2 regions of the Alicyclobacillus tolerans genome follow, and region 1 is predicted to be linked to the other one. Evidence: predicted binding sites of a transcription regulator. Region 1 holds the regulator's gene; the other holds the start of a gene.
What was found. Region 1 encodes CtsR, which represses protease genes until heat stress. Its sites were predicted from a motif close to ATGGTCAATAAAGGTCAAACA; they were not measured.
Positions count from the first base shown of each region.

Region 2: clpP (ATP-dependent Clp endopeptidase proteolytic subunit ClpP) is a predicted target of CtsR. The motif match lies at 1,406-1,426, and genes of this name have one in related genera.

Region 1 is NZ_JBMGNK010000002.1:509,210-512,605, forward strand. It holds rRNA gene rrf (5S ribosomal RNA) at 1-61, shown strand, start outside; gene ACOJUR_RS02640 (TetR/AcrR family transcriptional regulator) at 240-824, opposite strand; gene ACOJUR_RS02645 (CtsR family transcriptional regulator) at 1,224-1,715, shown strand; gene ACOJUR_RS02650 (UvrB/UvrC motif-containing protein) at 1,751-2,275, shown strand; gene ACOJUR_RS02655 (protein arginine kinase) at 2,335-3,396, shown strand, end outside.
Region 2 is NZ_JBMGNK010000002.1:1,379,440-1,382,835, forward strand. It holds gene ACOJUR_RS06790 (IDEAL domain-containing protein) at 1-244, opposite strand, end outside; gene ACOJUR_RS06795 (hypothetical protein) at 503-685, shown strand; gene ACOJUR_RS06800 (YgaP family membrane protein) at 902-1,276, opposite strand; gene clpP (ATP-dependent Clp endopeptidase proteolytic subunit ClpP) at 1,516-2,097, shown strand; gene ACOJUR_RS06810 (SAM-dependent methyltransferase) at 2,094-3,140, shown strand; gene gap (type I glyceraldehyde-3-phosphate dehydrogenase) at 3,251-3,396, shown strand, end outside.

The sequences.
Region 1 (3,396 bases):
GACCTCCAGCGCCGAGCATACTTGGGGTGAAGACCCCTGGGAACCTAGGTCGTTGCCAGGCAACAGGAGTACAGGTGGCTGTTAAGTGTGGAGTTTCCCTCCTTGGGGACTCTGCCTTACAGCCACTTTTTCTTTGCTTGGATGTAAGCACTAAATGTAAACAATAAAAAACCTCCTATCTTAGGATTGCCGTAATGGGGTATCTCGGTAGGAGTTTTTTTATATCACGATATTTGAATTTAGTCGCTGAGCAGTCCATTTAAAAAGAGATCAGCAAAAATCTGCGAAATTTGTTGAACCGTAAGAGAACCATCAGTTTGATACCAACGATATAGCCAATTGCAGGCTCCCAGTATGGCAAGTGCAGAAATCTTAGGGTGTTTCACAGAAAACTCGCCTTTTTGTTGCCCTTCTTGGAGTATGGACGTAACGAGATCAGTATATTTATCGGTTAATTCAATGATTGTACGGTGTTGAGTTTCTTCTAGCGCAAACGCGTCTCGCAAGAGTACAGTAATGGCTTCTCGGTTGACGGCGGAAATAGTGAGGTGATTTTCAATCATCTTTGCTAATTTTTTTTGAGGAGAAATATTTTCGTGGTTAATTTTTTCTAATGTTCGGTTGAACTCGCTGATGGCCTGATGAGCAATCTGCATCAATAGGTCTTCTTTGCTGTGAATATAGTGATATAAGCTGCCTTTTTGCAATCCTACGGCATCGGCAATATCTTGAACGGATGTAGCTCTGTAACCCTTTTGTTCAAACAACCTGACGGCTGCTTGGGCAATTTCAGTATGTTTGCTGGAGGACATCGACGAATTCAACCTTTCCTTATCCATTGAATACACCTAATCATGGAGTGTTCAATGTTCGAACTTTCTTTTCGACAAAGTTTGCATGTATCGAAAAGTTTACTGCCAATATGATTAACTTGCAATGATCTGCAATTCCTTCCACAGCTAAACATGTATGCGATTCAGTATAGCAAAAAACGGTATAGGGAATTCTAAAAGGTATTGGATTATATCTTTTTTAACCAACCCTTGCATATCAAACCCGACGTGATATAATAAAGTCAAGGAAAGTCAAAGTCAAAAAGAATTCCCATTACACGTTTACCAAACAGCATACACGTTTCTTATTTAATGGCTTGTTCCCTTCTGATATTGTTTGATGAACCGTTGCTAAGCAAACATCTTGCAACAGTGGGCAGGGAGGTCTGCATGGCTAGAAATATTACAGATATCATCGAAAGTCACTTGAAATCCATTATGAATCAAAGTTGCAATGGCATTATTGAATTGCAACGCAGCGAGTTGGCCGATCTCTTTAAATGTGTTCCGTCGCAAATCAATTATGTCATCAGTACCCGATTTACACTTGAGAAAGGGTACATTGTGGAATCCAAGCGAGGTGGAGGAGGATATATTCGAATTCGCCAAATTGAATCTCTTGACGATCCGCTTATGCAGGTTTTACAAGATTGGCCGAGCGAGATAAGTCAAAGAGAAGCAGAAGATATGATTGAGCGCTTGGAAAGGGAACAAGTCATGACGGAGAGAGAGGCAAACTTGCTGCGTATGATGGTGAAAAGGGAAGTTCTGGCTGTCGATCTTCCCATACGCGACAGGCTTCGATCCAGATTGCTGAAATTTGTCTTGCAGGTTTTTTTGATGGAAAACGGCAATGAGGAAGAAAAGCGTCAAACAGATTAATGCTCTCAGTCTCACTCCGTTTAGGAGGGATATTCGTGCTATGTCAAAAATGTCATGAACGACAAGCGAATGTTCATGTCAATCAAATTATCAACGGTAAATTAAGTGCCCTACATCTTTGTGAACAATGCGCAAAAGAGAGTGGCGATTTTTTGACCCAGTTTACAGGGGGTCAAAATCCATTTGATTTTCATCAGTTGCTCAGTGGACTGCTGAATATGGAGTCACCGACAGGGGTGAGTTCACCAAGTGTTTCCACACAAGTGCAATGCCAAAACTGCGGTATGACATACGCCCAGTTTAGCAAAGTAGGACGATTTGGTTGTCCGGAATGCTATGACAACTTTGAACAGCGTCTGGAGCCGTTGCTCCGACGTATCCAAAGTAACACCATGCATACAGGAAAAGTTCCCAATAAATCGGGAGAGCGTGTGAAAATGCGCAAGACGCTGGAAACTTTGCGCAGAGAACTACAACAAGCAGTAGCTGCAGAACAGTTTGAACAAGCTGCGCAGTTGCGTGACAAAATTCGCGCTCTCGAATCGCAGATGGGAGAATGAACGCGGTCAATGCTCTTATGAAAGGCTGAAAAGACTGCGAAGCAAGGAGATGAAGCAGCATGTCACTCGGTGATTTTTTGCAAAGAGCGACCAGCCGCTGGATGAAAGAAGGCGGTCCGGAAGACGATATTATTTTAACGAGTCGTATCCGTGTGGCACGCAATTTGCAAGGGATGCCTTTTCCTATACTCCAGACAGACTCTCATGCGCATCAGGTGTTGGAGTCTATTCATACTGCTGTACAGCATCCTAGTATGCAAAAACTGGGTAACTTTGAGTGGATTAACTGCAAGGATCTAAGTGCCATTGATCGCCAAGTATTTGTAGAAAAACACCTCATCAGTCCAGATTTAGCTGAGTCGTACAAGCATGGAGCCGTCGTTCTACGTGAAGATGAAGTCATCTCCATTATGATTAATGAGGAAGATCATCTGCGGATTCAGGTAATTATGCCGGGATTCCGATTGCAAGACGCCTGGCAATTAGCAAGTTCCGTAGACGATGCGCTTGAACAAAATGTAATGTACGCGTTTCATGAGCGATTTGGCTATTTAACCGCTTGTCCAACCAATGTAGGAACAGGCATACGGGCTTCGGTCATGATGCACTTGCCAGGGTTGGTTTTATCAGGGAATATTCAGCGATTGTTAAATGCCGTCTCGCATGTCGGGCTCGCGGTCAGAGGAATTTATGGCGAAGGAACCGAGTCCTACGGCAATCTATTTCAAGTTTCCAATCAAATTACATTAGGCGAGACGGAAGAAGAAATTATTGGAAACTTGTCAAGTGTTGTACAACAACTGATTGATCATGAGCGTGCAGCTCGCAAAATGCTGCTTCAGCAAAACCGGGAAGCTCTTGAAGATCGTATTTGTCGGTCTTTTGGAATTCTCGCCTATGCGCGCAGAATGGATTCCAAAGAGACGCTGGAACGTCTGTCGGACGTTCGGTTAGGTATCGATCTCGGTATTTTGAAAGGTGTGTCGGCGGGCATTTTAAAGGAATTGATGGTGATGACCCAGCCAGCCTTTTTACAAAAATATTTTCATGAAGATTTATCTCCCGGGGAACGGGATGTACGTCGCGCGGCGCTTATCCGCGAACGTTTGAGACTTGATGAT
Region 2 (3,396 bases), 870 kb from region 1:
TTGGCAAAAAAGTTTGCAGATGTTTCAAAATATCATCGGGATTGCTTGACTTTTGTAGCTTTCCGTTGTCTGGAATCCAAGCAATCATGCCATGCCGTCCTAAAATCAAGAGTGGAACATTTTGTAAAATAATTTGTGTGGGTTCTATCTGTTGAAAGTATTGACTGAGTATATCCACCACGGGTTCAGCGCCGTTTGGCAACAATTTTGATTTTAGCTGGAGCAACTCGTCTTGAGGAATCATATCAATCACTCCTTACAACAGAAGTCGCTGTGACATTTTTTTATTGTATGATTCAGACTCATCCCATTGCTGGGCAAACGACGTATGCATGTAGATTGGGTGGTCTTTATTCTAACAAAAAGTCGCGGAATAAAGAAGAGAGAAGAAAAATTGGAAATCAGATTCTTCTGAATTCCGTTTGGAATATCCACCATATCCATGAATCGCCAGAGAAAAGTAGCGCTAAGGCGGTCATACTACCTGCAGGAGGGAGAGGCCGTGAGGGACTGGGTCTATTTTGCTGGGCTTTACGATTCAAAGTTTGAAGCGTATTGCGCAGTGATGTGGGTAGAAGCCGATGAGCGCATTCGTGGTACAAAGCGGCCCGGCGAAGTTCAAGTTTATCAAACGAAGCGTGGTAAATACGGTGTCCGATTTCGCGAAGAAGGCGCAACCTTTTAAGGCTGTCTTTGCAATGGCAGTACCACGATTTCCTTCCTGGAAAACTGAGCGGGTATTCGAAGAGTCTAACCGAATGACTCTCGAACTAACCCGCTCTTTTGTTTGATATCAGTTGGCAATCATAATCTATTGTGGAACGTGAAAAAACCTCCAACTTTTGGTCATCAGGTTGGAGGAGATTTTTCAGGTCAATGTTCCTCAAAATCCTCATTCAGTTTAGGAAAGCCAAGTTTCACTATATGTTCCTTGATGTTGATGGTCTTCCCGAGAATGAGAAGCATTTTGATATTGAGTGCGATCGCGATTTTGTTTTGTTTCTTGATGTTGTTGGTTGCCTTTATCGGTATTTTGTGCTTGGCTGGAGGTTGTAGCTTGAGCATTGGCTGACTGAGACGGCTCTTGAAACAAGCGATCGGCAACGTGCATCAAAGGGCACCAGCCCAGCACGCCTTCCGCAACCTTCATTGCCCCAATCGAAGCTGCTACAGTACTCATCATTCCTCTTTTGCGTCCACCAGATGCTGCGGCCAGAGTAATGATTCCAGCCACCATACGCGAGTAACGGCTGGGTATGGATAGATTCTGCTGCATAGTCGTCCCTCCACACAATTGAATTTTGTCCTTTTGTAATGTGCTCTTTTTGTGGACGATCTATCAATAAAGCGTTTTGAAAAATTGGATTGATTTGGATAGCTAATAGGCATGTCATCGTTTAAAGATTTTTTGACTTTGACTGACCTTGACGAAAAACAATTTTCCTGTCATACTGAATGCCGAGCAAGAAAAAAGTCGAAGCTAAAATTCAGTGAGGACCTAAGGAGGTTCGAGTCATGAGCCTAATTCCATACGTTATTGAACAGACCAGTCGGGGTGAGCGAAGTTACGATATTTATTCTCGGCTGCTAAAAGACCGTATTATATTGCTCGGGAGCCCCATTGATGCGGATGTTGCTAATTCCATTGTCGCTCAACTGCTCTTTTTAGCGGCGGACGATCCGGAAAAAGACATTCATATGTACATTAACAGCCCAGGTGGTTCTGTGACGGCTGGACTAGCTATATTTGATACCATGCAGCATATTAAACCGGACGTCTCCACTATGTGTGTGGGGATGGCGGCCAGTATGGGTGCAGTTCTTTTGGCAGCAGGTGCAAAAGGCAAACGATACGCCCTGCCCAATTCTGAGGTGATGATTCACCAACCGCTGGGCGGAGCCCGTGGTCAAGCTTCGGATATCAAAATTCACGCAGAACATATTCTTAAAACAAGACAGCGTCTCAATCAAATTTTGGCCGAACGGACTGGTCAACCTCTGTCTGTTATTGAGAAAGATACAGATAGGGACAATTTTTTAAGTGCTGAAGAAGCTAAAGCATACGGATTGATTGACGAAGTGGTTGTGCGTAAATGAGTCAAGTGTCCTATGCGGCCTGGATGCGTCATCAACTTTTGGGCTGGTCTAACGGATATTATCGTCATTATGCCAAAATTGGTGGAGTGGCGGCGGATTTTTTTACCGCCAGCCACTCCGTGTTGTTTGCCGAAGTGATTTTCCGTTTTTGCGAACAATGGGTAACTGAAGAAAAGTTAAAAGATTTTCAAATAGTTGAATTTGGTCCCGGCGAGGGATATTTAGCTTATTACCTCATATCCAACTGGGCAGAGCGCCTGCAGCACATTCCTCTTTACTATCAATGCGTTGAACCTTCGCCACGTTTACGCCAACACCAGGAAGAACGCCTTCGTCCTCTGCAAGGCAGGGGAAATGTCTATATTTCATTTTCTACTCCCTTTGAAGTATTAAAAAATCGATCAACATTGGTATTGGCTAATGAAGTACTGGATGCTTTACCAGTTGAGAGAGTCAAGAAAAGTTCAGATGGATGGTACAGGGCTTATGTGAATTTGTCCAATGAACAACCAGCCGTCGATATTGACTGGCGAAAAGCGCCTGGTTGGCTCGCTATACTTTGTGAACGTTGGCTCCCTATCCCGGTAGGCGCTTACGGGGAATTTTGCCCGGAATTGTGTACATTGCTTGCGCAAATGTGTCACTTGGCGCATCAAGGACGCTGTCTTCTTTTTGACTACGGTATCACTTCTAGGGATTGGGCTTCTGGTGCTTATCCTGAAGGTACGTTGCGCGGCTATCGTCAGCATCAATTAGTAGATATAAGCAAGGATTCATCTTTCCAGGGAGATTGGACAGCAGATGTTCATTGGGATTATGTCAATCATTTGGTACGCAGATTGGGTTTTGCCAGTCGCATGCAGACACAGGCAGAATTTCTTCTAGAGGGCGGATTATTAGAAATTATTGAAATGCAGCAAAAAAATTTGTCGGAATTCAGTGCTTATCAGATGCGAAATGAAGCTAAGCGATTACTTTGGCCAGGAGATATGGGCGAACGATTCAGTGTGATGACGATTGAACCCATAAAAAAATACACATAAACGTGTCACAATTTTTATGGATCATCTATTTAATATGTCACAAAAGGAGCGAGATATGATATATAATAAGGTTGAGGGCTCAATTTGATGCGTAAAGGAGCGTTTCAACCATGACTTTGCGGGTTGCTATCAATGGTTTCGGCAGAATTGGGCGAATGGTGTATCGTCGCGCAATGGAAACCGAAGCATTTCATGTGGTGGCTGTCAACGGCACGGCTGATTCGGAAGATTTGGCCCATTTGCTAAAATACGATTC